DNA from 2 places in the Hoskinsella mucinilytica genome. Region 1 is predicted to be linked to the other one. Evidence: a T-box and tRNA genes for the amino acid it is inferred to sense, from the RefSeq annotation. Region 1 holds a T-box; the other holds one or more tRNA genes.

The links. The T-box of region 1 lies ahead of cysS (cysteine--tRNA ligase). A T-box ahead of a tRNA ligase gene usually reads a tRNA of that ligase, here a tRNA-Cys.
Region 2: it encodes a tRNA-Cys, which carries the amino acid that the T-box ahead of cysS (cysteine--tRNA ligase) is inferred to sense. The anticodon was not compared.

What each region holds. Positions count from the first base shown of each region.
Region 1 covers NZ_JBEQZJ010000026.1:34,631-50,302, reverse strand. The annotation lists gene UGRO018_RS10800 (ATP-dependent Clp protease proteolytic subunit) at 1-259, opposite strand, end outside; gene UGRO018_RS10795 (esterase/lipase family protein) at 377-1,723, shown strand; gene gap (type I glyceraldehyde-3-phosphate dehydrogenase) at 1,984-2,997, shown strand; gene UGRO018_RS10785 (hypothetical protein) at 3,167-3,346, shown strand; T-box leader at 3,389-3,581, shown strand; gene cysS (cysteine--tRNA ligase) at 3,623-4,957, shown strand; gene UGRO018_RS10775 (Mini-ribonuclease 3) at 4,957-5,346, shown strand; gene rlmB (23S rRNA (guanosine(2251)-2'-O)-methyltransferase RlmB) at 5,343-6,065, shown strand; gene UGRO018_RS10765 (sigma-70 family RNA polymerase sigma factor) at 6,087-6,674, shown strand; gene rpmG (50S ribosomal protein L33) at 6,741-6,890, shown strand; gene secE (preprotein translocase subunit SecE) at 6,903-7,079, shown strand; gene nusG (transcription termination/antitermination protein NusG) at 7,090-7,656, shown strand; gene UGRO018_RS10745 (hypothetical protein) at 7,723-7,911, shown strand; gene eno (phosphopyruvate hydratase) at 8,007-9,305, shown strand; gene pulA (type I pullulanase) at 9,485-11,605, shown strand; gene UGRO018_RS10730 (DegV family protein) at 11,886-12,743, shown strand; gene UGRO018_RS10725 (DegV family protein) at 12,931-13,785, shown strand; gene UGRO018_RS10720 (anti-sigma-I factor RsgI family protein) at 13,820-14,557, opposite strand; gene UGRO018_RS10715 (sigma-70 family RNA polymerase sigma factor) at 14,550-15,029, opposite strand; gene UGRO018_RS10710 (hypothetical protein) at 15,085-15,402, opposite strand; gene uvrA (excinuclease ABC subunit UvrA) at 15,618-15,672, shown strand, end outside.
Region 2 covers NZ_JBEQZJ010000023.1:18,241-33,912, reverse strand. The annotation lists gene UGRO018_RS09760 (helix-turn-helix domain-containing protein) at 1-57, shown strand, start outside; gene UGRO018_RS09755 (DNA cytosine methyltransferase) at 94-1,311, shown strand; gene UGRO018_RS09750 (Eco47II family restriction endonuclease) at 1,311-2,129, shown strand; tRNA gene UGRO018_RS09745 (tRNA-Leu) at 2,462-2,549, opposite strand; tRNA gene UGRO018_RS09740 (tRNA-Cys) at 2,555-2,628, opposite strand; gene UGRO018_RS09735 (transglutaminase-like domain-containing protein) at 2,948-3,658, shown strand; gene UGRO018_RS09730 (helix-turn-helix transcriptional regulator) at 3,793-4,257, shown strand; gene UGRO018_RS09725 (hypothetical protein) at 4,278-4,727, shown strand; gene UGRO018_RS09720 (iron chaperone) at 4,751-5,146, shown strand; partial or broken gene UGRO018_RS09715 (DUF4624 family lipoprotein) at 5,173-5,624, shown strand; gene UGRO018_RS09710 (hypothetical protein) at 5,645-5,770, shown strand; gene UGRO018_RS09705 (GNAT family N-acetyltransferase) at 5,771-6,094, shown strand; gene UGRO018_RS09700 (GNAT family N-acetyltransferase) at 6,135-6,704, shown strand; gene UGRO018_RS09695 (pyridoxal-phosphate-dependent aminotransferase family protein) at 6,916-7,974, shown strand; gene UGRO018_RS09690 (phosphocholine cytidylyltransferase family protein) at 7,971-8,681, shown strand; gene UGRO018_RS09685 (hypothetical protein) at 8,709-9,263, opposite strand; gene UGRO018_RS09680 (extracellular solute-binding protein) at 9,442-10,419, shown strand; gene UGRO018_RS09675 (ABC transporter ATP-binding protein) at 10,407-11,192, shown strand; gene UGRO018_RS09670 (ABC transporter permease subunit) at 11,182-12,765, shown strand; gene UGRO018_RS09665 (sugar phosphate nucleotidyltransferase) at 12,837-13,742, shown strand; gene UGRO018_RS09660 (DUF1905 domain-containing protein) at 13,752-14,024, shown strand; gene UGRO018_RS09655 (heavy-metal-associated domain-containing protein) at 14,074-14,280, shown strand; gene UGRO018_RS09650 (DUF975 family protein) at 14,315-15,043, opposite strand; gene priA (replication restart helicase PriA) at 15,163-15,672, shown strand, end outside.

The DNA.
Region 1 (15,672 bases):
CTTCACATGGGATCACATTCATGATATCATAGATGGCTAATCCGGCTGTTACACTACCGCCAGGTGAATTGATATACATTTGAATGGGGTCTTTACTCTGAGAAGATAAATATAATAGCTGTGCAGTGATACTGGATGCCATAGCATCATCGATCTCCCCTGTTAATATGATGATCCTTTCCTTTAATAAACAAGAATATAAATCATAAACACGCTCTGTATTTGCATTTCTTTCAATAATCGTTGGTACGATAACCATGGCTGTCCCTCCTGTATAAGAGTATGCACATAGTGGCATTTCTAATACATGAAATATAGAAAAGTTATTTGATAAAAATGCAATATATGATACTATAAGTAGAAAAAGAGGGATAAGATGAAGAAGATAAAACAAGGGATAAAGATATTTTTTTTGTTATTGGTATCACATGCCATTTTATGTATTCATAGCATTTATCAGCATTGGACATCTACAAAAACTATGACAGGTTGGGGCGTTCTATGCCTTTTTCTTGTGGTTATAGTCTTATGGATGATAGTGACATTGTTGAAAGGACTTAAACAAAAGAATAAAAGATTGCGAGTATTGATGCAAGGAAGACGATTGATTGGGGAAGCATTTTGGTTAGCAATGATACAATGTTTTCTATATATATTACTATTACATCGATATGAAGCTGATGTTTGGTATTATACCGATATGATTTGGATGTTGTTTTTTCAATACATACTGTTCTTGTTTGGCGCATTTGAGATTTTTCTTGTCAGTAAACGTCTTCGTATCGTGAAACGAGGATTACTTTGGTTTTTTCTGTTCCTACCTGTGATACATTTACCAATTATGATCTATTTGCGAAGAAAGGCATATGAGGAATATGACCACGAAATGATCATGATAGATGTAAGAAAGCAAAGGGCAGAATGTAATGTCTGCCAAACAAAGTATCCTTTGTTGCTATTACACGGAGTAGGCTTTCGAGATTTGAAATATGTGAATTATTGGGGAAGGATCCCTAAAGAGCTGGTACGAAACGGAGCAATCATATATTATGGAAACCAAGAGGCTTTTGCGACCGTGAAGGATAATGCAAAAGATATTAAAAAAAGAATATATGAAATTTGTGAGGAACAACATTGTGATAAAGTAAATATAATTGCACATTCAAAAGGTGGATTAGATGCTCGATATACCATCAGTAAAGAACATATGGGGAATCATGTTGCTTCTTTAACTACGATTTCCACACCTCATCATGGTTGTAAATTTGTAGATGTATTGATTCGGGTAGTACCTGATACATGGTATCATGCCTTAGCTAAGGTATTTGATCAAGCGTTTTTGAAAATGGGTGATACAAATCCTGATTTTTATACTGCAACACATCAATTTTCAACCGTTTGGGCAAAGCAATTCAATCAAGAAGTTCAAAATGATACCAATGTGTATTATCAAAGCTATATGAGCTTAATGCATCATGCATGTTCTCATCTTTTATTGACGATACCTTATTTGTTTATTCGCTTCGTTGATGGAAACAATGATGGTTTAGTAAGTGAAGAAAGTGCAAAATGGGGAAGGTTCAGGAAGACATTTACCAATACAAGGTTTAAGGGAATCAGTCATGGTAATATCATTGATTTAACAAGAGAGGATTACCCTGGCTTCAATGTGATTGAAACCTACGTAGAGATTGTAAAAGATTTAAAGGATATGGGGTATTAAATGGGTAAGATTACCCGGGAAATAATGTGTGAGATAACGCCTTTGATTGGGAACGCTTACAAACATAAGAGAAGAATGAGCTTATTTTATGGGCTTATAGAGCATAAAAATATGTTTTATGAACGTTCGCTCAAAGAATGGAAATAAGTGACAGATTTTTACAAAAAAATTGTAAAAAAAGGGTATCGTGAAATAATTCTCAATTGACAATTGTGTAGGAAGTACGTATAATAAAAGAGGTTAAAAGGAGGACTTTGAAGATGACAGTAAAAGTTGCTATTAATGGATTTGGACGTATTGGACGTCTTGCATTCAGACAAATGTTCGGAGCTGAGGGATACGAAGTAGTTGCAATCAACGATTTAACTTCTCCTAAAATGTTGGCTCACTTATTAAAATACGACTCTTCTCAGGGAAGATACGAAAAAGCTGACACAGTTGTAGCTGGTGAAAACTCAATCACAGTTGATGGAAAAGAAATCACTATCTATGCTGAAGCAGATGCTAAAAACTTGCCTTGGGGAGAATTAGGAGTAGACGTAGTATTAGAATGTACAGGATTTTATACATCTAAAGCTAAAGCTAGCGCTCACATCGAAGCTGGAGCTCGTAAAGTTGTTATTTCTGCACCTGCAGGAAATGATCTTCCTACAGTAGTATTCAACGTAAACCACAATATCTTGAAACCAGAAGATACAGTAATCTCTGCTGCTTCTTGTACAACAAACTGCTTAGCACCTATGGCTAACGCATTGAACAAATTAGCACCAATCCAGAGTGGTATCATGTCTACAATTCACGCATACACTGGTGACCAGATGACTCTTGATGGACCTCAGAGAAAAGGTGACTTACGTCGTTCTCGTGCTGCTGCAGTTAATATCGTACCTAACTCAACTGGTGCTGCAAAAGCAATCGGTTTGGTAATTCCTGAATTGAACGGTAAATTAATCGGTTCTGCTCAGCGTGTTCCAACTCCTACAGGATCAACAACTATCTTAGTTGCTGTAGTAAAAGGAAAAGTTACAGTTGACGAAATCAACGCTGCTATGAAAGCTGCTGCTGATGAATCATTCGGATACAACACTGACGAAATCGTTTCAAGCGATATCATCGGTATGCGTTACGGTTCTTTATTCGATGCTACTCAGACTATGGCTATCGAAATGGAAGACGGAAATACTCAGGTTCAGGTTGTTTCTTGGTATGACAACGAAAACTCTTACACTAGCCAGATGGTTAGAACAATCAAATATTTCTCTGAATTAGCTTAATTCAAGAAACGTAAGTGTTTAAGCTGGATATAATATCCAGCTTTTTTTTCAATTGATAGGATACACTCTGTTAGAAAATAATTTTAAAGAATGAAAAAAGCATAAGCATAGGGGTTTTCAAAAGGATAAAACTGGTGTAAACTAACAACAGAAACTAAGAGGTGAGACTATGGCATTAAAAACAAAGCTTAATACAAATGATGAAGGAAATAATGGGTTAGATGTTATGGATGATTTAGATGCAGTTTATGTGGATAATCTAAAAGCCAGTGGTTTAGATGAAAGTCTTCTTACACAATTTGCGTCCATCAGCAAGGAATTAGAAGAAAAGAAAGACGAAAAAAAATAGAAACGATTGAAAATGAAACGGTAATTTGATATAGTATTAAAATAGAAACTGAAGACAAAGGATAAGTAGGCTCATCAAGTACAGCGATTTCGGTGATGGTGAAAGCGAAAGCGAAGAGCTGAATGCACCTTTTAGGGATTTTTCGATAAGTAGAAAAATACGTAATACGGCGTTAACGTGTAGAGTGGAAAGCATTTTTCAAGTAAAGTGGAACCGCGCGTTAAGCGTCTTTACGTAATATGCTTTTTTTATTTGTAAATGTAAGGAGGAATAAATGTGAAACTATTTAACAGTATGGATCAGAAAATTGAAGAATTTAAACCGCTACGTGAAGGTGAGGTCAATATGTATGTTTGTGGACCTACCGTATATAACTATCCTCATATAGGAAATGCCAGACCCATTGTGGTTTTTGATACTTTAAAACGAACTTTTCAAGCACTTGGATATCAAGTGAAAATGGTATCAAACTATACAGATGTGGATGATAAGATCATTAAAGTTGCGATGGAATGTGGAATCAGTGAAAAAGAAGTGACAGAAAAATTTATTGATGCTTATAATAAAGACCGTTTGTCATTACATGCAATGATGCCTGATGCAGCGCCAAAAGTAACAGATACGATGGATGCCATCATTGATTTTATCAAATTGCTTGTGGATAAGGGAAATGCATATGAAATCGACGGAGATGTTTATTTCCGTGTCAATAGTGTGAAGGAGTATGGAAATCTTTCTCACCAACAGATTGATGATTTGATGGTCGGGGCAAGAATTGATGAAAATAGTAAGAAAGAAAATCCATTAGACTTTACTTTATGGAAACGTACAGAAACAGGAATCCAATGGGAAAGTCCTTGGTCAGTGGGAAGACCTGGATGGCATACGGAATGTGTCGTGATGATCAATCAAGAGTTTGATGGAAACTTGATCGACATCCATGGTGGTGGAATGGATCTGAAATTTCCACATCATGAAAATGAAATCGCACAAAGCAGAGCTGCGTATGAAACAGCGATTGCGAACTATTGGATCCATAATGGCATGGTGAATATTGACGGAGAAAAAATGAGTAAATCACTTGGCAATGTTATTTGGGCTAAGGATATGATTGAAAAGATCGGTGGAAATGTTTTACGTTGGTTGATGCTTGGAACACATTATCGCAGTCCTTTAAATATCAATGAAGAAGCAATCGATACAGCAACAAAAGAATTAAGTAAGGTAACAACATCCTTGAAACAGGCTTATTTAAAACTTGCTTTGGCAGATGTTACAATGACGGATACTTTTGATGCATCTTTGATGGAACCGTTTATGGATGCATTACAAGATGATTTGAATACACCAAATGCATTTGCGGCAGTGTTTGAAGCAGTAAAGGCATTGAATCAGACAATTCGACAACGTGAAGTGAATTTTGAAAAATTATCCATGCAAACACGTTCTATTGAGAAGATGATGGAAATACTGGGAATTGAAATACCACGCTTAACATTAAGTGAAGAAGATAAAGAGTTACACCATAAATGGAGAGCTGCTGTGAAGGAAAAAGACTTTGAAACTGCAGATCAATATCGTAATGAGTTGATAAACAGAGGCATTCTTTAATGGAAGTGATGGAATACAATGGGACATCTCTTGCTTATATTGGGGATGCTTTGATGTCTTTGTATGTTAGAGAAATGTTACTTTCTAAGGGATATCAAAAGCCGGATGTACTTCAAAAGAAAAGTGTGGCTTGGGTAAGTGCCAATGCACAAGCATGGTTCTTAACAACGTTGAAGGAGCAGAATTTTTTTACCGAAGATGAATGGAGTATCGTATTAAGAGGAAGAAATACGAATATTTCCAGTAAAGCAAAAAATGCTTCAGTACAGGCGTATCGGCTTTCTACAGGGTTGGAAGCAGTGTTTGGATACTTATATTTGACTCATCAAGAAGCACGTCTGAAAGAGCTTTGGGAAGCAATCAAAGAGATTGGAGAATATCATAAATGACGCAATATGTATATGGAAAAAATGTTGTAAGACAACTTTTGAAAGATCAAAAAAAAATTTATGAAATCATCATGGCCGATGGTATTAAGGATCCTGAGCTAACTAGCATGATCAAAGCAAACCAGATTCCACTTAAGGTTATGGGAAGAAAAAAAATGGATGCAATGTTAGAAGGCAATCATCAGGGAGTCGCTGCCAAAATAGATGATTATAAGACTTATGAATTAGATGAATTATTAACGAGTGTTCCTAAAGGAAAAATGCCATTATTTGTTTTGTTAGATGGCTTAGAGGATCCACATAATCTAGGTGCTATCTTAAGGACATGTGATTGTGTGGGAGTAGATGGTGTCATAATCGGAAAACATCGAAATGTAAAACTGACACCGACAGTAGCGAAGGTTAGCACAGGAGCCATTGATACGGTAAAAGTTAGTATGGTTACCAATTTAACTCAGGCAATTAAATATTTAAAAAAACAAGGTTTCTGGATCGTTGGGGCAGATTTAGAAAATTCTAGAGATTATCGAGAAGGGCAATATGACGTACCACTTGTACTGGTTATAGGATCTGAAGGATTCGGAATCAGCTCGTTGGTTAGTAAAAACTGCGATTATTGTGTGAGACTTCCTATGGAGGGTAGTGTTACTAGTTTGAATGCAAGTGTTGCATGCGGCATATTGTTATATCAAATTTATAATTCTAGACATCCACTATAAAGAAAGAGTGAGGGAAGATACATGCAGATAGAAAAATTGAATGATAATGAACTTATATATATGGCACGGCAAAGGAATGAACAAGCATTCCATTATCTAATGGAAAAATACCGTGGAGAAATTTATCAGTTGCTTCGTTCTCATTTGAGAAGAAGAAATCGTTATCAGGATATGGAAGATTTCTATCAGCTTGCATTGGTAAAACTTTATGAAGCTATCGAGGAATACAAAACGGAACAATCCTCTTTTCATCATTATTATTTCAATATTTTAAAGCATACGGCAATTGATATGCTTCGTGCGATGAATACGTACAACGCAAGAAAGGATTTGTATTGTCTTAGTTTGGATATGCAAATTGAGGATCATAAAGGAACCTATACCCTTTTGGATATTGTTGAGGATCATTGCCGAATAGAGGAAGATCATTGTCCGGGGCTATATCAAAATGTTGAAAAAGTCAAAGAAGGATTAAATGAGTTAGAACTTGAAATTTTCAGATTAAGAAGTTTAGGTGGTAGTTATCAGCACATAGCGGATGAGCTTGGTATTACTAAGAAAAAAGTGGATAATACATTGAGAAAGATACGGAGACGCAAGAATTCTTAGGAAAGTTTGATTGACTATCGAGTGATATTATGATAAAGTTAATAAGCACGAAAAAGAGGTGTTTTTATGACTGATAAAGTAATATTGACATGCACCGAATGTCTTTCTCGAAATTATACAACGACAAAAAATAAAAAAACACATACCGAAAGGATCGAATTAAAAAAATTCTGTCCAAAATGTGGAAAACACACGATTCACAAGGAAACAAAATAAGGAGTGATCTGAATGAAATGGTTTAGTATGAATGGTATCATGACAGAAGCAAAAAGAATCCGCTGGCCGAAAATGAAAGATTTGGCAAGAGACAGTATGACTGTTGTCGTATTCACAGTAATTTTAGCTCTATTCTTTTTCTTATGTCAGGTTTTATCTTCAGGTTTCCTTTCATTAATTGGAATGTAAGGAGGATTTTATGGCACAGGAAATAAGAAAAGAATGGTATGTTGTAAACACTTATGCAGGGCATGAAAACCGTGTAAAAGAAAATTTACAGCGTCGTATTGAAACGATGGGATTACAGGATTATCTGTTCCGTATCGTTGTAGCAGAAGAAAAAGAAATCGAATATAAAAATGGAAAAGAAGTAGAAAAGACAACAAACTTGTTTAGTGGATATTTATTCGTAGAAATGATCATGACCGATGAAGCATGGTACATTGTACGTAATACCCCAGGTGTTACAGGATTTATCGGCTCTAGTGGTGGTGGTGCAAAACCATTCCCGGTAGCTGAAGAAGAAATGGAGTCTATCCTGCGTCGCCTTGGTATGAGCGAACGTAAAGTTCAGGTTGACTTTGAAGTTGGAGATCGTGTGCGTGTATTGAGTGGAGCTTTTGCGAATGTAGAAGGTACAGTAGAAGCATTGGATGATGAAAATCAGACTGCGACTGTTCTTACTATCTTGTTTGGAAGAGAAACTCCGACAGATTTTGGATATGGAGATCTTGAAAAAATCGATTTATTGGAAGAATCTAAATAGATTCTTCTTTTTTTTGACAATTTTCTCTATCTCAAGCTTGTATAGTAGTTTCAGGAAGTGATAAACATGAAACAAAGGATCGGATTGATCCTTGCACTAGCTGGTGTCATACTTCTGATAGAACCTAAGATGGATATCAACGTTATGGCAGATACTGCACAACAATTGCTTATTCATTATTGGCCAATTGGGTTAGTTCTATTGGGAGCCTGTTTGATAACGCCAAAAAAGAAGAAAAGAAAAAGCGCAAGATGAGACATTATGTGAAAATTTGTTAGTTTGAGCAAACTTCTTTCTCTTTAAAAATCAGTGTGTTATACTTAAAATGAACATAAAGGAGGATACATATCATGTCATTAATTACAAATGTACACGCAAGAGAGATTCTGGATTCTAGAGGAAATCCAACAGTTGAAGTTGAAGTAACAACGGCAAGTGGTTTTCTAGGTAGAGCAATGGTTCCAAGTGGAGCAAGTACTGGAGAACGTGAAGCGTTAGAGTTACGAGATAAAGATCAATCAAGATTTCTAGGTAAAGGTGTTTTAAAAGCTGTTGATAACGTGAACAACGTATTGGCAGATGTTGTATTAGGTATGGATGTCACAGATCAAGCAAAGATCGATCAAGCATTGATTGATGCAGATGGCACGAAGGATAAATCTAAATATGGTGCAAATGCAATTTTAGGTATCTCATTGGCTGTAGCTCATGCTGCTGCAGAATATTATGGATTACCATTATATCGTTATCTTGGTGGTATCAATGCGAAAACATTACCGGTTCCGATGATGAATGTCTTAAATGGAGGCAGCCACGCAGATTCTTCCGTAGATTTCCAAGAATTCATGATCATGCCTGTTGGTGCGAAAAGTATCAAAGAAGCCATTCGTATGGGTGCGGAAACCTTCCATGCCTTGAAAAAGGTTTTGAAAAACAAAGGTCAGGTTACTGCTGTTGGAGATGAAGGTGGATTCGCACCTAATCTAGAAGATAACGAAGCGCCTTTAAAAGCAATCATGGAAGCAATTACCGCTGCCGGATACAAACCAGGTGAAGAAATTTGCATTGCCATGGATGTTGCGGCGAGTGAATTTTATAATACCGAGACAAAGCTATATGATTTAAATAAATCCGGTCAAGGTTCTAAGACAACAGATGAAATGATTGCTTGGTATGATGAATTAGTAGAAAAATATCCGATCATATCTATTGAAGATGGCTTAGGTGAACGTGATTGGGACGGTTGGAAAAAACTAACAGAACATTTAGGTAAGAAGATTCAATTGGTAGGCGATGATCTCTTTGTGACCAATCCTGCTATTCTACAAGAAGGAATCGATAAGGATATCGCAAATTCTATCTTGATTAAGGTGAATCAGATCGGAACCTTAACGGAAACTTTTGACGCAATGGAATTGGCGAAAAAGCATGGTTATACTGCAGTAGTATCTCATCGTAGTGGAGAAACAGAAGATACGACCATTGCGGATATCGCAGTTGCTTTCAATGCCGGTCAAATCAAGACAGGTTCTATGTCAAGAACAGATCGTATCGCAAAATATAACCAGTTGATCAGAATTGAAGAAGAATTAGGAGATATTGCAGTTTTCAATGGTAAAACAGCATTCTATAATATCTATAAACATTAATGAAAAAACATCATTTTTCTAATCGAAGAATGATGTTTTTTCTTATGAGGTGCAATAAATCAATAAGGGAAAGGTCATAACTATGAAGTGATTGTTTCTTTTACGCTAAAATTTATATCCTTTTTTGTGGAAAATAAGCGCTAGGTCTAAATTTTTGGTATAATAAATAAGGTGATATTATGAGAATGCATACGTATTATGAAGCTTATTTAGATGATTTTGATAAAGTCGTCGTTTTTATGTCTAGAAACAGCTATGAGGGTACAAGCAATAAGTTTTATTTGATTGATGAAAGAGGTCAGATCATTGACCTTCAAATACAATCGATCGAAACTACACAAAATAATTACAATAAATATACATTATCTTTTTATGAGCCTTTAGAAATTGGGAATGAATATTACGTGGTACATCAACATGCACGTTCTACCGTTCTTGAGTATAGTGGTATCGTGAAAACAGAACGCTTTGATGAAATGTTTTTTTATGATGGAAATGATTTAGGATGTACTTATGATAAAGCACAAACTTCTTTTGCTTTGTGGGCCCCTACTGCCTCTAAGGTGAAAATTGAAATTGCTAAGTATGGAGTTGTTCATACTTTTGAAATGCAACGTAGTGAGCGAGGTGTGTTTCGCTTTTCTATTTTGGAAAATATGGAAAACGCTACTTATGTGTATTTTGTCAGAGTAAATGGAGCATGGCAAGAAACCATAGATCCTTATGGTATTGCATGCATTGAAGATAGTAGACGATCTGCAGTCATTGACCCATCTAAGATCAGAATCAAAGAATATCCATTACCAATGATGAAGCATGCAACAGATGCAATCATTTATGAGGCAAGTGTGCGTGATTTTACAATTCAAAACGGAATCGGTGTTACTTGGCCGGGTAAATTTAGAGGCTTTGTTGAGGAAAATGAAACAACCCAAAAAATGAATACGGGATTTTCTTACCTTACCTCTTTGGGTATTACTCATGTACAACTTTTACCGGTTTTAGATTTTGGTTCAGTAAATGAACTTTACCCATTGTTGCATTATAATTGGGGATATGATCCTGTTCAATATCGATGTTTAGAAGGAAGCTTTGCGAGTGATCCTAGCAATCCATATAGTCGTATATTTGATTTTGTTCAATTGATTGAGGAGTGTCATAAGCATGGCATGCGAGTCAATTTGGATGTTGTCTTTAATCATGTGTATGATAAAGAAAATTGTTCCTTTGAGAAAACAGTACCAAATTATTACTTCCAAATGAATCAAAATGGTGACTTTTCTAATGGAACTTATTGTGGTAATGATATAGATTCTACTAAAAAGATGACTCAAAAGTATATTGTGGATACTTGTGCATGGTTAACGAAAACCTATCATATTGATGGACTTCGTTTTGATCTGATGGGGATATTAGATATTGATACTTTAAATAAGGTGTATCAGACTTGTTCAGGCATCAATCCTGATTTTATGGTATATGGAGAAGGTTGGGATATGCCAAGCTTTTTGGATTATCGCCAACGTGCTAGCATAAGAAACAACGCACAGATGCCTTATATTGCTCATTTCTCCGATCGATTTCGTGATGTGATCAAGGGTCGAACAGATGCGAATGAGGTTAGTGTCAAAGGGTATTGCACCGGAGCTGTGTATTTGATTGATATTATGAAGAATTGTTTATGTGGTAGTTGTAATGATATCGGTGTAGAGAAAATGTTTGCAAATCCAATGAATGCCGTGAATTACGTCGAATGTCATGACAATATGACTTCATGGGATAAAGTAAAGGAATGCTGTAAAGAAGATACAAGAGAGATTAGAATACGACGTCAAGAAATGATGATAGCTGCAGTTCTTTTGGGACAGGGAATTCCATTTCTTCATAGTGGACAAGAATTCGCCAGAACAAAACATGGCATGCATAATACGTATGAAGAAAGTGATGAAATCAATAAAATTAATTATACTAGAAGAAATCATTATCAAGAGATTGTGGATTGTACAAAGGCTTTGATCAAGATTCGTAAACAACATCCATGTCTTCGCTATAGTACCGCACAAGAAGTAGAACAATATATCTCTTTTGATACCATTGATCAAAAAGTTCTATTGTATCGAGCTAGAGATGAAAAGGAAGAATTGATTACGATTTTTAATCCGACTTCAGAATCATTCCTATATGAATTTCCACAAGCATATCAGTTATTATATCAAGATGGTGAAGCAGAGGATATTTTGATTCGTACAGTAAATATACAACCATATTCTACCTTGGTGTTTTTGCATAAAAAGGATTAAAAAAGGATGAGTCAGTATAAAGGTAAGAAACATGTGATCAAACGATAATTGACTAGACCTGATGGTAATGTTTATTATTCATGTTATTACAATGGGAAATGGATAGGATATGTTAATAGTTGGGGATTTTCGTAAGTTAAAATGATTGATATTTGAATAGCATCTAGAGCATACTACTATTATATTGTTTGACTTTCAAATTATACTTGGTATAATGATACAGGTAAAAAAATTTACGCATCAGTTATTTCATTTCTGAAATAACAGATAGGAGGAAGCTATGAAAATTGCCGTAATTACTGACAGTGGAAGCGGACTGACAAAACAACAAGCCAATGATCTAGGAATATTCTTTATGCCTTTACAGGTCATTGTGAACGATCATATGTATCTGGATGGGGAAAATATCACGACAGATGAAATTAACCAATTTTTGAAAAATGGAGATATGCCAACAACATCTATGCCACCTATGGGTATCATGGAAGAGGTTTTTCATGAAATCAAGCAACAAGGATTTGATGCGGCTATCGCTGTACCATTGACTTCAGGATTATCTTCAACCTCAAGTGTGATGCATGCATGCGCAAAGCGTTTAGAGTTACCTTTGACCATCATTGAGACCTATACGACATGTAACATTCAACGCTATTTGACGATAAGTGCGATAGAATTGGTTCGCCAAGGTATAGAATTAGATGAGATTTGTAACCGTCTAAGAGAAAGTGTTGCGTCTAGCAATACTTTGATCATACCCGATGATTTACAACATTTAAAAAGAGGAGGTCGTTTGACACCTCTTGCTGCAGCGTTAGGCGGTTTATTAAAAATCAAACCGATCTTGCAACTTAATGAAAGCTCTTCTGGTAAAGTTGATGTTTATGATAAGGTTCGTACGATGTCAAAAGCTCAACAGAAAATACTGGAAACATTCCAAGAAGCAAAGTTAGATGATAGTTATACGTTGACTTGTTTGCATAGTGGAGCACCTGTGGAAGGTGCTAAGCTTAAAGAACAAATGGAAGCCTTATTTCCGGGTGTGGAATTATACTATGGTTTGATTTGTCCTGTGATTTCTGCTCATACAGGGTTAGGATGTTTAGGCATTCAATATATTAAAAAAGTAAAAGGTGTATAACATAAACGATACCATGATAGAAAGCTCCTATGGGGCTTTTTTCATAATATAGGTGGATATAGGTAATATTTGAAATCTTCTTTATGTGTGAAAACAGTTGAAAGTTTCAAATAGAAATTCTAGTGTTATAGTTTTTTTCTACTAGAAAAAAGAGTATAATAAAATACGAATACGGGAGGTAATACAGATGAAAACTGCATTTGTAACAGACAGTGGCTGTGGAAAATCTGTAGCGCAGTTACAAGAAGTGGGGATTTACAGTGTACCTTTACAGGTAAGCTATGAAGGGAAAAATTTTCATGATCAGGAAGATATCACGATAGATGAGGTATATCAATTGATGAAAGATGGCAAGATGCTGTCAACATCATTACCTGCTTTGGGGAAAATCGAGGAATTATTTACGAAACTAAAAGAAGAAGGTTATGAAAGAATCTTTGCGGTACCGATTTGTAGTGGGTTAAGTGGTACCATCAATGCAATGGCATTATGTGCACAACAACTGGATTTGGTATTTGAGTATGTTGATTGTCATGTCACAGCAGTAGTGCAAGAATATATGATTCGACTAGCAAAAACGATGTATGAATCAGGAAACACAATGGATCACATCAAAGCAACTTTACAAAGAATCATAGATACAACAGACACTTTATTATTACCTAATGATCTACAGCATTTAAAAAGGGGTGGAAGATTAACACCACTTGCAGCTACTTTAGGTGGATTATTGAAAATTAAACCAATCTTAAAAATCAATCAAGAAACCAATGGTAAAATTGATGTCGTTGATAAGGTAAGAACGATGCATCGAGCAATGGATAATGTCATTGAGATCATGCGTCAAGAACATGTAGATGATTCTTATATGATCACTGTTGCACATGCAGATGATGAAGTAGAGGCACAAATCTATATGAATAAATTAAAACAAGCATTCCCTGGGGCAACGCATCAGATCATCAAATTGGTAAGTGTTGTTGGTGTCCATACAGGTAGAGGTTGTCAAGCAGTTCAATATTTTAAAATGTTGAAAGATTAATAAAAGCTGATCACGATGTCAGCTTTTTTCGTATTTATTCTTGATGATGATGTTTATTTTGACCATCTTCTTTTTGCTTCATACACTCTTTCGGTACAGCAGATGCATCAAAGGTTGCTAGGATATCATAAAGCGCACGCATACTTTTATCGGAAAGCTCATCTATCGTATAGCGATCTGTATACGATAGAATTTCTTGTATGACACGATATTTTCCCATGCTTGTGTGGTGTTCTTTAGCCTCTTCAAATACGGTATCATCGATATGAGAACAATGATAATGGCCATCACTAAGTGTGGATTGCAAATAGGTATTTAATTCTTTTTCTAAAGAGATTGCGATAGCATCATCACTGCTATAGATACCTACTTCTAAGATACCTTTCTCTATATAAGAGTTCCATTGATCTAATGCCCAAAGCTGATTCCAAGCGTTTTGAATTTCCATGCCTTTGATATCTACAAGGCTTAAGATCTTTTTAGCGTCTTCATTGTAAGCTTTTATATCTAAAATGCGGTTTTCTTCATCTAGTGTGAATTCCATACTTGGGTTGATGTCCAAGGTTACATAGGAAACAGCTTTTGAAGAAGAAGGTGAGGATGTATTCCATGGTCGTATCAGAAATAATAACAAACAACCTACCATAACAGCCATTGTCATTTGAGGAATCAAATGTCTTTTTCGTTTATGTTGTAAGACTGCATGTAAGGTTCTGGTTTTTGTTTCTTCCCTTGTTTTGATCATATCCAGCTGCTTTTGAAGCCTATTCATTCTCTTCACCTCCAAGGATGTCTTTCAGCATGAGCTTTGCCCTTCTAAGCCATGTATGGATCGTGTTCTCTTTTTTATGTAACATCTTTGCGATTTCTGTGATTTTATAACCTTCATAATAATGAAGATAAATGACATCTCGATACTTTTCAGGCATTTGAGACAAGATATCCAATAACTCATGATCCTGATTTTGTTCTGGAATCTTATAAGCCTCTAATTCATCTGTGGTAATGACTTTTTTCTGAAACCATCCACGAAAGGTATCGTGACAGGCACGCATGGTAACTTTTAGAATCCAGGCTTTTTCATGTTCTTCATCTTGAAAGTCAGAGGAATTCAGGTATTTTAAAAAGACAGTCTGAAAAACATCATCCACATCAGCCTCTTGTTTGACATGGATAAAGCATAACTTCTGTATCATATCACCATAACGTTCTATTGCATCCTCAAGCTGTTGTTCACTCTTCAAAACCATCCCTCTATTCTTTTACAGTATAAGCTATTTTTGTTTTTGTTGCAAAATCTCAGTTATGGCAATTTCCTCTTCCTCTATGTTGTTGGTGCATATCAGAGTGTCCTGTTCCTTGTTTTTCACATGGTTCTTTATCGTGATGTTCCTCATGATATGGACAATCTCTCACTTGAGATGCATTGGGTTGTGAATCTGTGTAGGATCGTGTTTGTTGCATCTGTGTACAATGATCAAAATCAGCTGATCCCATGCATGCTTCATGGCATTGCTCATAAGCAACATGCTCTTGTGCATTGATATTGATGGCAAATGCCATGCTTGCAATCATACAACCTCCCATACATAATATTCCTGCTAGTTTTTTCTTCATGATAAAAACCTCCTTTTCACTCATAACACGTACTCAAGACACAAAACCTTTCAAAAAAACAAAAATATTTATTTTTCTATGAAATCTATGCTTTTTGATTGCTTATGCTGATCTAACATCTGCGATCAACAATGTCTATCAAATAAAAATGTCAAATGATAGGAAATTTGGGGAAGACTAATGTATAATAGTAGAGTAGTTTGGAGGTAACCAATATGAAACATGATTATATAGATATCAAAGGTGCCAGAGAAAACAATCTGAAAAACA
Region 2 (15,672 bases), on a different contig from region 1:
ATGGTTTTATTTAATCCCAAAGAAGGACAAATTATAGATGCTATAGAATTAAAATAAAATATTATAAGTGAGTAATAGGAAAGGAGAGTACTTATGGAAATTAATCAATCGAAATTATATGATTATTGTGTTAATGATAAAAAGAATTATGCAACTTTGGCTAAAAGTACTCGTATAGATATGAATGTATTAAACAGAATAGAAAACAATGAAGAATTAGCTTTTGAAGATGCTAATAAAGTATGTACTCTTCTAAAAGGTAATATTACAGAGTTTGTGAATAAAAGAAAAAGAAAAGAAAACGGAAACTTGAAAGTTATAGAATTATTTGCAGGGGCAGGTGGTTTAGCTTTAGGATTAGAAAAAGCCGGTTTTTCTAGTTTAGGGTTAATTGAATTAGATAAAGATGCTTCAAATACATTAAAAGTTAATCGTCCCAATTGGAATGTTATTAATGATGATATTGCAAATATATCAAAATTAGATTTAGAGGAATTATTTAATATTAAAAAAGGAGAGCTTGATTTATTATCTGGAGGATCTCCATGTCAAAGTTTCTCTTATGCTGGAAAACGTTTAGGACTTGAAGATGCAAGAGGGACTTTATTTTATCACTATGCAAAATTTTTACATAAATTACAACCAAAAATGTTTTTATTCGAAAACGTAAAAGGATTGCGAACACATAATAAAGGGCGCACGTATGCAACTATTTTAGATATTTTCGAAAAAGAAGGATATACTATAAAAAAAGATGTATTGAATGCATGGGATTATGGAGTCGCACAAAAAAGAGAGAGATTGATAACAATTGGTATTCGTAATGACTTAGTAGATAAGATTAACTTTACATTTCCTGTACCATTAGAATATAAACCAGTATTACGTGATGTTTTATTGGATTGTCCAAAAAGTGATGGAGCTGTTTATTCAGAGTACAAGAAAAAAATATTTGAATTGGTGCCACCAGGAGGGTACTGGAGAGATATTCCAGAGGAAATAGCAAAAAAATATATGAAAAGTTGTTGGTATATGGAAGGTGGAAGAACAGGTATATTAAGACGTTTAAGTTTAGATGAACCTTCGTTAACAGTTTTAACATCTCCTAGTCAAAAACAAACAGATCGTTGCCATCCATTAGAGGCAAGACCATTTACAGTAAGAGAAAATGCAAGATGTCAAAGTTTCCCTGATGAATGGATGTTCTGTGGTAGTATTGGACAACAATACAAACAAGTTGGAAATGCAGTACCAGTAAATCTAGCATATGCAGTAGCCTTGAAAATAAAAGAAGGATTGGAGGATTTGTAATGTGGCCACTTACATTTATTAATGAAGAAGATTTTAGAAACCATGTTAAATTAACAATTGAAAAGTATGGAGAAAAATTAGAATCATTTGATTTAAAAAGATTTAATAAAAATATTGTTGATCCTGTAAAACTAATTTTTGATAAAACTGTTTATCATGCAACTTGGGATGAAATTATTAGTAATGAAATTTTTAGACAACGTGATAAGTCCAACAATAACGATATAGGATATTTTCACCAAAGAATATTTCAATATATTGAAAATTGTAGAGTACCAGATAATGGAAAAGAAGGTGGTTGGGATGTTATTTTTGAAAATGTAGATGGTATCTCATTACCCGATGGTTCTATAGTCCACAGAGTTTATGTTGAGATGAAGAATAAACATAATACAATGAATTCTTCTTCAGCAGGAAAAACATTTATGAAAATGCAACATCAGCTTTTGAAAGATGATGATTGTGCATGCTTTTTAGTAGAAGCAATTGCGAAAAAATCACAAAACATTAAATGGAAAACTACGGTTGACGGACAAAAAATGGAACATAAATTAATTAGAAGAGTCAGTCTTGATCAGTTCTATACTTTGGTAACAGGGCAGACAGATGCTTTTTATCAAATGTGTTTAGTTTTACCAAATACGATTCAATCTGTTGTAGATACAATGAATGGACTATCAATTCCCCATGATACAGTCATTAATGAAATTAAATCTTTAGCTAAAGAGTTGAATATTGAATCTGAAGATTTATCCATAGCAATGGCTGTATACATGCTTGGGTTTAATTCATACGAGGGATTTAATCGTTTAAAATAAAAATATTATAAACATAAAAAAATTATATTTCTTTGTGAATCCCCATAAGACAACCCTAACATAAGAAAATTTAAATTGTTTCATAAATGATGTGAGAATAGCTGATATACTTTATGTATAAGGAAGGTGCTTACAATGAAATACAAAATAAAAGATCAGATTGAATGTTGGTTAATCTGGTCTTTTATACGTAGATGTATAATTTTATTGATAAGTTAATGGTTTATAGATGTTTTTTTTTGGTTATGGAAGAAACTAATAAAATAAGCATTACCTTTGAAACGAAAAATATATATAAAAAAAGTCTTTTTACAAAGACTTTTATTTACGTATGGTGGGGACGGTGGGACTTGAACCCACACGGGATTAACTCCCAACGGATTTTAAGTCCGTTGCGTCTGCCTATTTCGCCACGACCCCATACTTGGAGGTTCCGATCGGACTTGAACCGATGATCACAGAGTTGCAGTCTATTGCCTTACCACTTGGCTACGGAACCATATAGAGAACGATCAACATCATCAGCAATCCTTGCTAGAACTTGTTGCTTTAATATTATATTATATTTTTGAAAAATTGCAACCCTTTTTTTTATTTTTTTTGAAAATTCTGAAGAGAAAATTAAATTCCACTTTAAAGAGGCAGACAGGAACCTTATCTCTATAGAGGGATTCGTTGGATTTACTCTTGCTCAATAGCATTCTTTTATCAATAGATCATACTTGAGCTTTGAAAAACCGAGATCATATTGTGACACCAAATGAATTATGTTATGATGAGTGAAAAGAAAGCAAAATAAGATTTTTGGAGAATACTATATGATGGAACAATACATGCAAGAAACACCTATGTTAAACTATTCAGCTACAAATATACAGCAATTAGTTAATGATAGACTTTGGAAACAAATGAATGAATATGAGCGGATCAAGCAAATATATAACTATGTCCGTGATGAAATCCTATTTGGTTATAATGTGGATGATCATATCCCTGCATCTAAAGTGCTTGATGATGGATATGGGCAATGTAATACAAAAGGGACTTTATTTATGGCATTATTGCGTGCGGTAAATGTTCCATGTCGAATCCATGGATTTACGATTGATAAAAAATTGCAAAAGGGAGCAATGACAGGGTTGATATATAAGAATGCTCCTCAACATATCTTTCACAGTTGGGTAGAGGTCTATTTGGATGGGGTATGGTATGAATTAGAGGCATTCATCTTAGATAAAAAGTATCTTTCTCAGTTACAAAATATGAATGCAACTTGCTTAGGGGCTTTTTGTGGGTATGGTGTTGCGGTCAAGGACTTTCTAAATCCTATCATTGATTTTGAGCGAAATAATACCTATATACAAAGTGAGGGCATTACACAAGATTTCGGCGTTTTTAATTGTCCCGACGACTTGCTAAAGAAACATCATCAAGAAATGTCATATATGAAAGCCTTTCTATATAGCCATTTCGGTAGGCATTTGATGAATCATAACATCAAGAAAATAAGAAATCATATGTCCTACTAGATAAGGAATTCTAAAAATGATGTTAGTGAAAGAAGTAGTTAAATAAACGTGCATTTTTGACAGTTATCGTTGATAGTGTTATTTCCTAACAAACGATATACTAATGGTGTAAACAAAAAAAGGAGGTAATGAAAATGGAATTAGGTAATCATTTATTTCATGCAAGAAAAAGGTGTGGTTTTTCACAGGAAACAGTCGCAGAAAAATTAGGAGTAAGTAGACAGACAATTTCGAAATGGGAAACAGAAGAAACGATACCTGATATATATCAGGCTAAAAAAATGGCCAAGCTTTACAATGTGACATTAGATGAATTGATTGATTTTGATCTGGATAAAAAAGAAATCGAAGATATGATTGAACAAACGAATGAAGAAATGAACGATAAAATAAACTGGACAAATGCATGGGGTAAAAAATATCCTATCTTACTTGAATATCAAAAAGAAGTAAACATTCCATATTATGCTACTAGAATAAGTAGTATGTTAGATGAATTAGGACAAGAATATCACCTTGATGAACTAGATGCATTCTTGGTTCTGAAAGATATTCTGTATCATATATGGAAAAATCGTAAGAGTAACACAAGCAAATAAGGAAAAGGGAGGTTCATAAAATGGATGTTACGTTATGGATAGATATGTTGATACATTCAGAGAATAAGCAGGCATATAAAGCGTTAAAAGAGCTATTAGTGGTTAGTGAGGAAAGCAATCAATGTTACCCATATTTTGACAGATTTGTTGAAATGATGAACAATCAAGAGCATTCCTATATTCGAACAAGAGGGTTACGTTTGATTGCATATAATGCCAAATGGGATATAGATGATCGTGTAAATGATATCATTTATGATTGGTTAAAACATATAGAAGATGATAAGCCGATCACAGCTAGGCAATGTATCCAAGATACGCCAATCATAGCTAAATATAAACCGGAGCTTATAGATATCATTCTTAAAGCATTAGAAGGGTATCAAAAAATATATGATGAAAGCATGCAACATTTGATATATAAAGATAGACAAAAGGCCATACGTCAAATAAGACAGTATACTTGGTGAATTAAGATTAGGAGGAAATAGATATGTGGATATGCCCTAAATGTGGTAGAGAATTTAAAAGAACTAATCAAGCTCATTATTGTGGTAAAGCGCCAGAAACAGTATTAGAATACATAGAATCTCTACCATCAGAGATACGTCCTAATTTGATAGAGATGATGAATGCTTTGCAGCAAAGTGTTCCGAATATCAAGGAACGTATCGTTTGGAGCATGCCTTATTATGAAAAAGAGGGAAAGTCTATTTCCTTTTCTGCTTGCAAAAAGCATATCAGTTTTTATGTGGGCGTCGAAGCTATAGAAGAATTTGCATCTGAATTAAATGATTTTGATACAAAAAAAAGTGCAATTTATTTTCCCTATGATAAAGCATTGCCAGTTGAACTAATTACAAAAATGGTAACATGGTGTTTAAACTAAATTAAGAAAGTAATGGTGATCACTGTATGAAAAAGACGATAATGTTTTTCACAATGTTAATAAATATTACCTTTTTGATGGCATGTGTAAGTGACAATGCAAATGCCTTTGATAAATCTAATAAGCAAAAGTTAACATTAGAAATGAAGTTAGATAAAAATTATGATGAGCAAGACCCGTTGATAGATGAACGATTATTTTGTGTATCAGAAGATATGGATGATTTGATTGTCAATGGAACCATCGAATTAAATGGTAAAAGTGGAATTTTAGAAGTGAAAGATAACAAAACAAAAGAAATCTTATGGAGTAAAAGATGGAAGGAAGACAAAAAGATAGAGTCATTTTCGATCTTATTGGAAAATCTGAAAAAAGTAAGGAATATGTAATATCTTTTACTGGAACGAAGATAGATCATGTTACAATAAATATAACCTTTGATAGTGATTTGGTACAGGAAAGAGAAAAACCGTTATGATAAATTGGGAGAATTAGAAAATGATCAATATTAGAAAAGCAAAACAAGAAGATATTTCAAGAATTGCAGAGATATTGGTATTTACAAAAAGACTAAATTATCGTTCGATCTTTCATAATGATCACTATTCTTTTGGAGAACTGTAGGTGTTATCTCTCGCTCAAGAATACTTGGATGATCTCAACACTTTACATCATATTTGGGTGTATGATGATGAATTTGTGAAAGGACTCATTCATATAGAGGATAAAGAAGTAAAGGAACTCTATGTTGATAGTTTTTTTGCAAATGAAGGAATTGGTGGGAAACTAATGGAGTTTGTTATTCAAAACTTTGATGTCAGATATTTATGGGTGTTAGAAAAAAATGAAAGGGCAGTGTCATTTTATGAAAAACATGGATTTCATTATCATAATGAATGGCAATATGAAGAAGGAACAGAGGAACACCTTTTGAAAATGGAAAGATAATTTAGTGAAATTATATGGATAAACTAAGGAGGATGTAAGAGTGGAAAATGTTTATCAAGAGTGTACTTCTTACGAGAATGAGGACTATATGCTAAGGTTGGTTCAACGAGGAGATGCAAAAGATCTATTAAAAGTCTATTCTGATAAGAAGGCTGTAGCTTTTTTCAATAGTGATAATTGTGGTGGAGATGATTTTTACTATACGAGTGAGAGCAGAATGAAAGAGGCTATTGATTACTGGTTATTTGAATATGGCAGAGAAGGTTTTGTAAGATGGACGATCATTTCAAAAGCAACAAGGGAAGCAATAGGAACCTTAGAACTGTTTCATAGGGATTCTAAAGATTATTTTACAAATTGTGGTTTACTTAGATTAGATCTTCGAAGTGATTATGAAGTAACAAGTGAAATCATGAAAATATTAGATTTGATCATAAAACCGGCTTATTCTTTGTTTGATTGTGATAAAATTGCGATAAAAGCAATACCGTCCGCAACAGAAAGAATCGCTGCCCTAAAAAATCTAGGCTTTGAATCTACAGAGGAAAAATTGATTGGGCATGATGGAAAAATATATTGTTCATATTATGTGTTACAGCATAGACCATAGTACGGTTTGTGTTTCATATTGAAATAGCAAAACAGCTTTTATATTGGTAGTGGCTGTTTTATTTTTTTAACTATTGGTGTTGAATAGATGTTACTTTTGTTCTGTGATATAAATAAATTTATTGATTATGAACAAAAATAAATGAAAATAATGGTTGATTTGTTTATGATATGGTCATATAATCTTAAATATGAACAAAAGGAGTGGTATAGTGAAGCTTTTTACTGTTGGACCTGTACAGATGTATACGGAAACAAAACAAATAGCATCTCAGCAACTTCCATATTTTCGTGATGAAGATTTTTCTAACATGATGTTAAAGATGGAACGACAATTAAAACAAATATTACATGTAAAAGAAGGAAGGGCTATCTTTCTTACCGGTAGTGGAACCAGTGCAATGGAAAGTCTTGTGGCATGTAGTTTAAGGAAAGAGAATCGAGTTTTGATTATCAATGGAGGTTCTTTTGGTGAGCGCTTTACAAAGTTATGCGCTTGTTATGGAATACCTTATGATGAAATAAAGCTACCTTTTCCTGAAACATTAAGTGAAGAAAAACTGAATCAAATAGATGGTAGTTGTTATGATGCATTGCTTGTTAATTTACATGAAACAAGTACAGGACAACTTTATTCTTTGGAATCGATCAGTGCATATGCAAAAAAATATCATCTTTCTCTTATTGTTGATGCCATCTCTTCCTTTCTTAGTGATCCTTTGGATATGGAAACTTATGGTATCGATGCATTGATTTTGTCTTCGCAAAAGGCATTGGCTTGTGCGCCAGGTATTTCAATGATCATTATGAAGGAACAGTTTTATCAAAGTAAAATCATAGCGAAAACGGATATTTGCATGTATTTGAGTATCAAGGAGCATGTGAAAAATATGGAAAGAGGGCAGACGCCCAATACTCCTGCAGTCGGTGTTTTGTTGGAACTATCACAAATGTTAGATCATATCACACAAATTGGAGTGGATGTTTTACAAAAGCAAATACAAAGACGTGCACAATATTTTAGAGAACATATTCAGACGTTACCGGTGATGTTACCACCTTTTCCATTAAGTAATGCGTTAACTCCATTGTTATTCATAAATCATGATGCACAAATGGTTTATCAACAGTTAAAAAAAAGGTATCAGATCTATTTGACACCGAGTGGAGGGGCTATGAAAACAAAGATGCTTCGTGTTGGACATTTAGGAGATGTAAGCATTCAAGATTATGATGAATTAATTGCTTGTTTGAAAGAGGTGTTGATATGAGAGCAATTTTGATGGCTGCGGGTATGGGGACAAGGATATCCACGAAAACAAATGAACCCAAATGTTTGTTGGATATCGGTGATGGACCTTTGATATGTCATACAGTGGAGTTATTACAAAAAAATCATATCGATGTTACAATTTGTCTTGGATTTAAGGGACATTTGATTCAAGAAGCATTGAAGGATCATCAAGTCACTTTTTATGAAAATCCTTTTTATAAGGTAACCAACAGCATTGCTTCGTTATGGTTCGCAAGAGAAGAACTTGATATCAAAGAAGATTTATTGCTTGCGAATGCAGATGTGTTTTGGCAACAAGATGTACTTGACCTTCTTTGTCAGGATACAAGAGACGTGGTTCTTTTGGCGGATAGCTCACGTAAAGATAGTGGAGATTATTTCTTTCGATGTGAAAAGGAATGCTTAAAAGCCTATGGAAAGGAGCTAACCAGGGAGGAAAGAACAAGTGAATATGTTGGTTTGGCAAAGGTCAAACAAAGTCTTTTACCTAAAGTCAAAGAACGATTAAAGAAATTGGTTCATGAAGGCGATTATCAGCTTTGGTGGGAAAATACCTTGTATTCGATGATCCAGGATAGAGATATCTATGTAAAAGATATTGTCGGACATTATTGGAGTGAGATCGATGTATTACAAGATTATGAAAGTATTCTATGTTATCGTGAAAAACATAAAAGCAAGTAGGATTGTCTACTTGCTTTTATCATAAGATCAGTTTGAAAAGATCGTGCGAAGTGGAATGCTGAAATCTGTTGATTGTATGACAGGAAGATAATGATAATGAATGATGACCTTTTTAGAAAACATCTGATAAAAATCATAATACTCAGATAAAGATAAATCACTATCGATATATCTTTGATAATGAAGGATATCACTCATGGAAAGCTTATTTTTCACATCTACAAAATAATCAGTCATACCTTTCATCGTGGTAAGATCATAGGTTTCATGATCCAAACCAAAATCCTGGTCAATGGTGTCTAATGATACATCCACATCATTTTCAACATTCAGTTTGAAATGATCTTTTAGTTGAGAATGAAGACTTTGTGTAGATAATTCTTTCAAAGGAACATTGGATACATATACATCGGACGGTATCACATACACATCTAGGCTTTGATCTTTTCTTGTTTGTACCAAATAAAGATAAGGAAGCTCTTTGCTGTGAATCAGAATAAGATCATGTAAGGTTTCTTGAGCATAAAGCGATGTACTCATCATAAGAAAGAAACAAATACATAGTAATATAGAACGTTTCATAGTGTTCCTCCTTCCTTTTTTAGTATTTACTTGAACGATAAAGCTTATACAAAACAAGTGATATGTTCATTAATCGAGAATTTATTCATGTTTTGTGTGAAGTTTTTGTGAAAAATAGGTTTTCATTGTTATAAATTAGTGATATAATCTGTGATATGTGAACAAAAGGACTGAGGCTATGAAAAAGATCGTAACGACATTGATCGTTTTAACTTTACTATTATTGGTGGGAATCCATTCTGAACAGAATGCAATTATCATTTATTCCTCTATGGAACAATTCCGTGGAGAAGAGCTACAAAAACAATTAGATGAGAAATTTCCAGACCTTCATGTGATGGTTATGTATGTACCTACTGCAAAATCAGCCGCAAAGATCAGTGTAGAAAAAGAACAAAGTGATGCTGATATCATTGTCGGTTTGGAAAGTAGCTATATGGAAAAGATCAAAGATCAACTTGCGGATATCAAAGGGAAAAGTAAATTAGATTATGTAGATGGTTTACGACCAGAGGATCATGATAACCTTTATGTCACATGGGAACGACAGGCAGGTGCTTTTATCATCAATACAGATGTTATCAAAAAGAAAAATCTACCGATTCCACATACTTATGAGGAGTTATTAAATCCCATTTACTATAATTTGATCGCAATGCCGGATCCTAAATCAAGTGGTACCGGATATTTCTTTTATAAGAACCTTGTAAATACCATGGGAGAAAAAGAAGCATTGGCATACATTGATAAATTGGAATACTATGTAAAACAGTTTACAGAATCAGGAAGTGGACCAATCAAATTGTTGATACAAGGAGAAGTAGCAATCGGTCTTGGATTAACGTTTCAGGCAGTGAATCAAATCAATGATGGATCACCATTTGAAATTATTTATCCACCGGAAGGTTCGCCATATTCTTTGACAGGTACCGCATTAATGAAACATAGTGCAGATGATGAAGATGTCAATCGAGTATTTGATTTTATCATCAATGATTTTCTATTATATGATAAAGAGTATTTTTCACCTGAAATCATCTTAAAAGGGCAAAGCATCAATATAAAAAATTATCCCGATCATATTCCTTATGCGGATATGAAAGGAATTGAGGATATTCATGAGAAAGAAAGGTTGTTGTCAGAATGGAAGTATTAAATAAATCCAAGTTGATCGTAAAAGATCTATATAAGAATTACGATGATAAAGATATTTTGAAGCATATCAGCTTTGATGTAAAAGAAGGCGAATTCTTAAGTGTATTAGGACCAAGTGGTTGTGGAAAAACAACCCTTCTTCGTATTTTGATCGGATTAGAAAAACAAACTAGTGGAACGATCTTAATGGATGATGAAGATATTTCACATTTAAAACCGGATGAAAGAGGTATGGGCATCATCTTTCAAAATTATGCATTATTTCCTAATATGAACGTATTGGAAAATGTAGAGTATGCATTGAAACTACATGAAGATACGAAAAAGAAGAGTCGTGAAATTGCATTGACCACATTAGAGGCAATCGGGATGAAGGATCAGATCAACAAGCGACCAAGTCAGTTATCAGGCGGGCAGCAACAGCGTGTTGCAATTGCCAGAACATTGGCATTAAATCCTAAAATCGTTTTATTAGATGAACCGATTTCTGCACTGGATGTCAGTATGCGAGAAGTTATGAAAAAAGAATTGAAAGAGATACAGAAGAAATTTAATTCAACGATGATCTTTATTACCCATGAACAAGAAGAGGCTTTTTATTTATCGGATCGGATCATGGTCATGAGTGAAGGAAATATTGAGCAAATAGATACACCGAGAAACATTTATGAGCATCCGGCGAATCAATATATTAAAGATTTCGTCATTGCACATCTTGATAGCAAACTTGCGAGCTTATGCGTATGTACCGGGAAGAGCATCTATGAAAAATAGAGGATTTCGTGGAACCAGAGTACTCGTTGCGATCTTTTTGTTTATCTCTGTTATTTGCCCACTTTTTGCGTTACTAGCCAATATCAAGCTAGCGGATATTGAAACTGTCATTCAGTCTCCACAGTTTGTGCCGATGCTGATCAATTCCTTTGTGACAACAACCATTGCGACGATATTATCGGTTTCTCTGGCATTATTGTTGGCATGGTTCATGAATCGTACAAAGATACGTTATCGTTCTGTGTTTACACTGGCATTCACCTTACCGATGTTGATACCCAGTATCTCACATGGTATGGGGTTGGTGTTATTATTAGGAGATAATGGTATCTTGACCAATGTATTTCATATCAATGCCTATCTTTATGGCTACAATGGTATCATCTTAGGAAGCATTTTATATTCATTTCCTGCTGCTTTCTTGATGTTAACGGATATCTTTGCTTATGAGGATTATACAACTTATGAAGCAGCTACAGTGCTTGGCTTATCGAAGAAACAACAGTTTTTAACGATTACGTTACCAAATATCAAAGGACCGTTGATTTCTGTCATCTTTGCGACATTTACGATGATCTTCACCGATTATGGAGTGCCTTTGGTCGTAGGTGGAAAATCAATGACACTTCCGGTATATATGTATCGAGAGGTCATTGGTCTTTTGGATTTCAGTAAAGGAGCTATCATCGGTATCATCTTATTGATACCTGCTTTTATCGCTTTTATATTAGATATGAAAAATGAAAACAAAGGAAATTCCTCAACAGTAACAAAACCTTTTGTGATTCAAGAAAATAAAAGAAGAGATCATATTGCCTATATGATTTGTACGCTTGTGGTGATCTTGATATCTTTACCGATCGTAACCTTTGCGGTACTGTCCTTTGTGAAGCATTATCCAAGTGATATGAGCTTTTCACTAGATAATATCGTACAAGCATTTGAATTGGGCGTGCGTATGTATTTGTTGAATTCATTAGCAATTGCTTTATTGACCAGTATGATCGGTGTATGTGTAACGTATATCACAGCGTTTATTACTGCAAGAAGCAAAAAGAGTTTTTCTAATATGGCACTACATTTGATTTCCATGGTATCCTTGGCCATACCTGGTGTTGTTTTAGGTCTTAGTTATGTCTTGTTTTTCAAAGGCAGTATATTATATGGAGGAATCATGATTCTGGTATTGGTCAATATGACCCACTTCTTTGCTTCCCCTTATTTGATGGCATATAATTCTCTACAACAATTCAATACGAATTTAGAGGATGTATCGATTACACTTGGTATCAGTCGATTAAAGATGTTAAAAGATGTTTATATTCCTTGTACGAAGGCTACCATTGTGGAAATGTTTTCTTATATGTTTGTAAATAGTATGGTAACCATATCTGCTGTCAGCTTTTTGTCAAACTTCAAAACGATGCCGTTATCCTTATTGATACCACAATTTGATTCTCAATCATTGATCGAAGCAACAGCCTTTATTTCTATCGTTATTCTTTTGGTAAATATCGTTTTAAAGCTAAGTGTTTATTTGGTCAAACGCTATGTATTACCAAAGGAATCTTAAAACCAGACTGTAAAAGCACCCAAACCATGGTATAATGAAAAAGCAAACGAAAAAGAATAAGGAGACCAACTATGAATTTAACATTAAATCAATTTGAAACATTGGTATATATCGAACGCAATCAAGATCATAAGCTAACACAGCGTCATTTGAGTAAGCAATTGGATCTTTCCTTAGGTGTTATCAATAAAACATTAGGCGAGTTAAGCGAAATGGAATTGATCAAAGCAGATGGCTCTATGTACGATGTAACATTAAAAGGATATGAGTGGTTAGAGCCTTATCGTGTAAAAAAAGCGATTTTTCTTGCGGCAGGATTTGGATCCAGAATGGTGCCGATTACGTTGAATACACCAAAACCTTTGGTATTGGTTCATGGGAAACGAATCATAGAAACATTACTTGATGCTGTCATTGCGGCAGGTATTGAAGATATTACGATCGTAAGAGGATATCTTGGGGAACAATTTGATGTATTGCTTCATAAATATCCTAAGATCAAGTTTATAGAAAACCCTTTATACAATGAATCCAACAATATATCCAGTGCCTTTTTGATTAAAGATCTTATGGAAAATGCTTATGTATTGGAAAGTGATCTATTGTTGTATAATCCGGATATCATTAGAAAATATGAGTATACTACAAATTACTGCGGTATCAAAAAAGATGTTACCGATGACTGGTGTTTTTATACCAAAAAAGGCTATATCAGTAAATTAGCCGTTGGCGGGAAGGATTGTTATCAGATGGTTGGCATTTCTTATTGGAATAAGGAAGACGGCAAGAAGATGGCAACCGATATCGAAACCGTATTTAAAATGCCGGGAGGCAAAGAAAAATATTGGGATGAGGTAGCTTTAAGAGAATGCTTAGATCATCACATGGTGATGGTAAAACCGGTGCATCAAGAGGATATCGTAGAAATCGATACGTTCAAGGAATTGAAACAAATCGATCCTATTTATAACGTATAGGAGTAAGCTATGAATGAAAAAATATATGAATTTGATGCTGTGATTCAAAAGGTAGAAGGCATTGATGGGGCTTATATTGAATTTCCTTATGATGTCAAAGAAGAGTTTGGGAAAGGTCGTGTCAAGGTGCATGCATCTTTTGATGGATATCCTTATGATGGGAGTCTTGTTAAAATGAAAACTCCTTGCCATATCATTGGAATTCGAAAGGATATCAGAGCTGCCATTCAAAAACAACCTGGTGATCAAATTCATGTAATCTTAAAAGAAAGAAGCAAATGATGTGTAAAAAAGACTTTTCAGGTATATCATAATTGTGAGGTGATAAGCAATGGAAAAAGTATTTGGAATAGAAGGTATGATGTGTAATGGTTGTGAAAATAGAGTCAATCGTGCTGTATTGGCTTTGGATGGTGTGAGTGATTGTAAAGCAGATGCCAAAGAAAATCAAGCAACCATCGTATTTGATTCAAATAAAATAAGTGAAGATCAAATCAAAGAAGCCATTGAAGAGATTGGCTATGATGTCATCGTTTAAACTAAAAAAACATCCACATGGATGTTTTCTTTAGTTAGAAATAAGCTTCTTCTGCTTTTTGATCAGATAAAGCCAGATATAATTCGGCAAAGGTTGCTTTTCTATAAGGATATACAAAATAAACACCGATGCCAAATAATAACGTTCCAAGGATCAACCATCCGATAAAGGATAGATCTAATACAAACATATCCCACTTATGTCCATAGGTCAGCTCTTTTGACCGATCAAAGGCTTCTTGTGTAGATAGCATAGGATCTTCTGCAAGAAGATATGGAATCATACGATACTCATAATACTTGATTAGGCCCGGAATGAATAATAACAGGGTCCATAGAAAGAGCTTGATATCCCTGATCAAAAGAATTTTAACGATGTTGAGATAACCTTGTTGAAACGCAGAGAATAGTGTCGTAAATGGAGTATCTCTTTGTGCATTTTCTAAGAAAAATCTGTGTTCGCCACATTCAATCGCATTACTGATGAAGATAGAATAACAAACGCCTATGATGACACCAATAAGAATAAAAAAGGAAAAGGTTGTAATTGCCCATGCACCATGAAACGGTAGCATATCTAATAAACCATCCATACGAATATCATAATTCATATGACTTACCTCATAGTTCACTTCGATACCTCTATTTTGATGACTCAATAAGCCCATCAATAACATCGCAAGTAAAGAAACCAAAAACATTTTCCAATAAGATCGTTTCATGACCCTCTTAGCACGATCCTTTAATTCACTTCTTGTCCACATACTTGTTTCCCTCCTTGCTTTTATTATACTATGAATAAGTAAAAGATACTACAAAGAAGATATAATTTCATTGTTATTTCATGATATAATATTACAGTTAAAAGAAGGGAAGGGACCTTATGAAGATCGCTCATGTATTTGTAGAACATCCAATCTATCATCTTGATCATACCTTTACCTATTGTTGTGATGGCTTTTCTTTGCAACGTGGGGTACGAGTGGAAGTACCTTTTGGTAAAACACATATCATGGGCTTTGTTCGTGAGGTAAAAGAAATCGATGAGATGGAATTGGCTTCCTATACCTTTGAAATCAAACCTATTGAACGTGTCATAGATGAAGAACCTTTGATCAATGAAGAATTATTTGCATTGGCTGATTGGATGGCGAATAGATATGTTGCGCCAAAGATCAGTTGTATTCAATGTATGTTGCCGGCTAAGCTAAAACCAAAAAAGGGACATGGTACAGCAAAGATGGAGGCATTTGTCGTTTATGTGAAGGATGTAGCAGCTTTGACCATCAAACAACGCTATGCCTTAGATGCTTTGAAGGAAGCAAAAAAAATCAATCGAGCAGAATTTTATCAACGTTATAAGACACCGGGCAAGAAGCTATTAGAGCTTGGT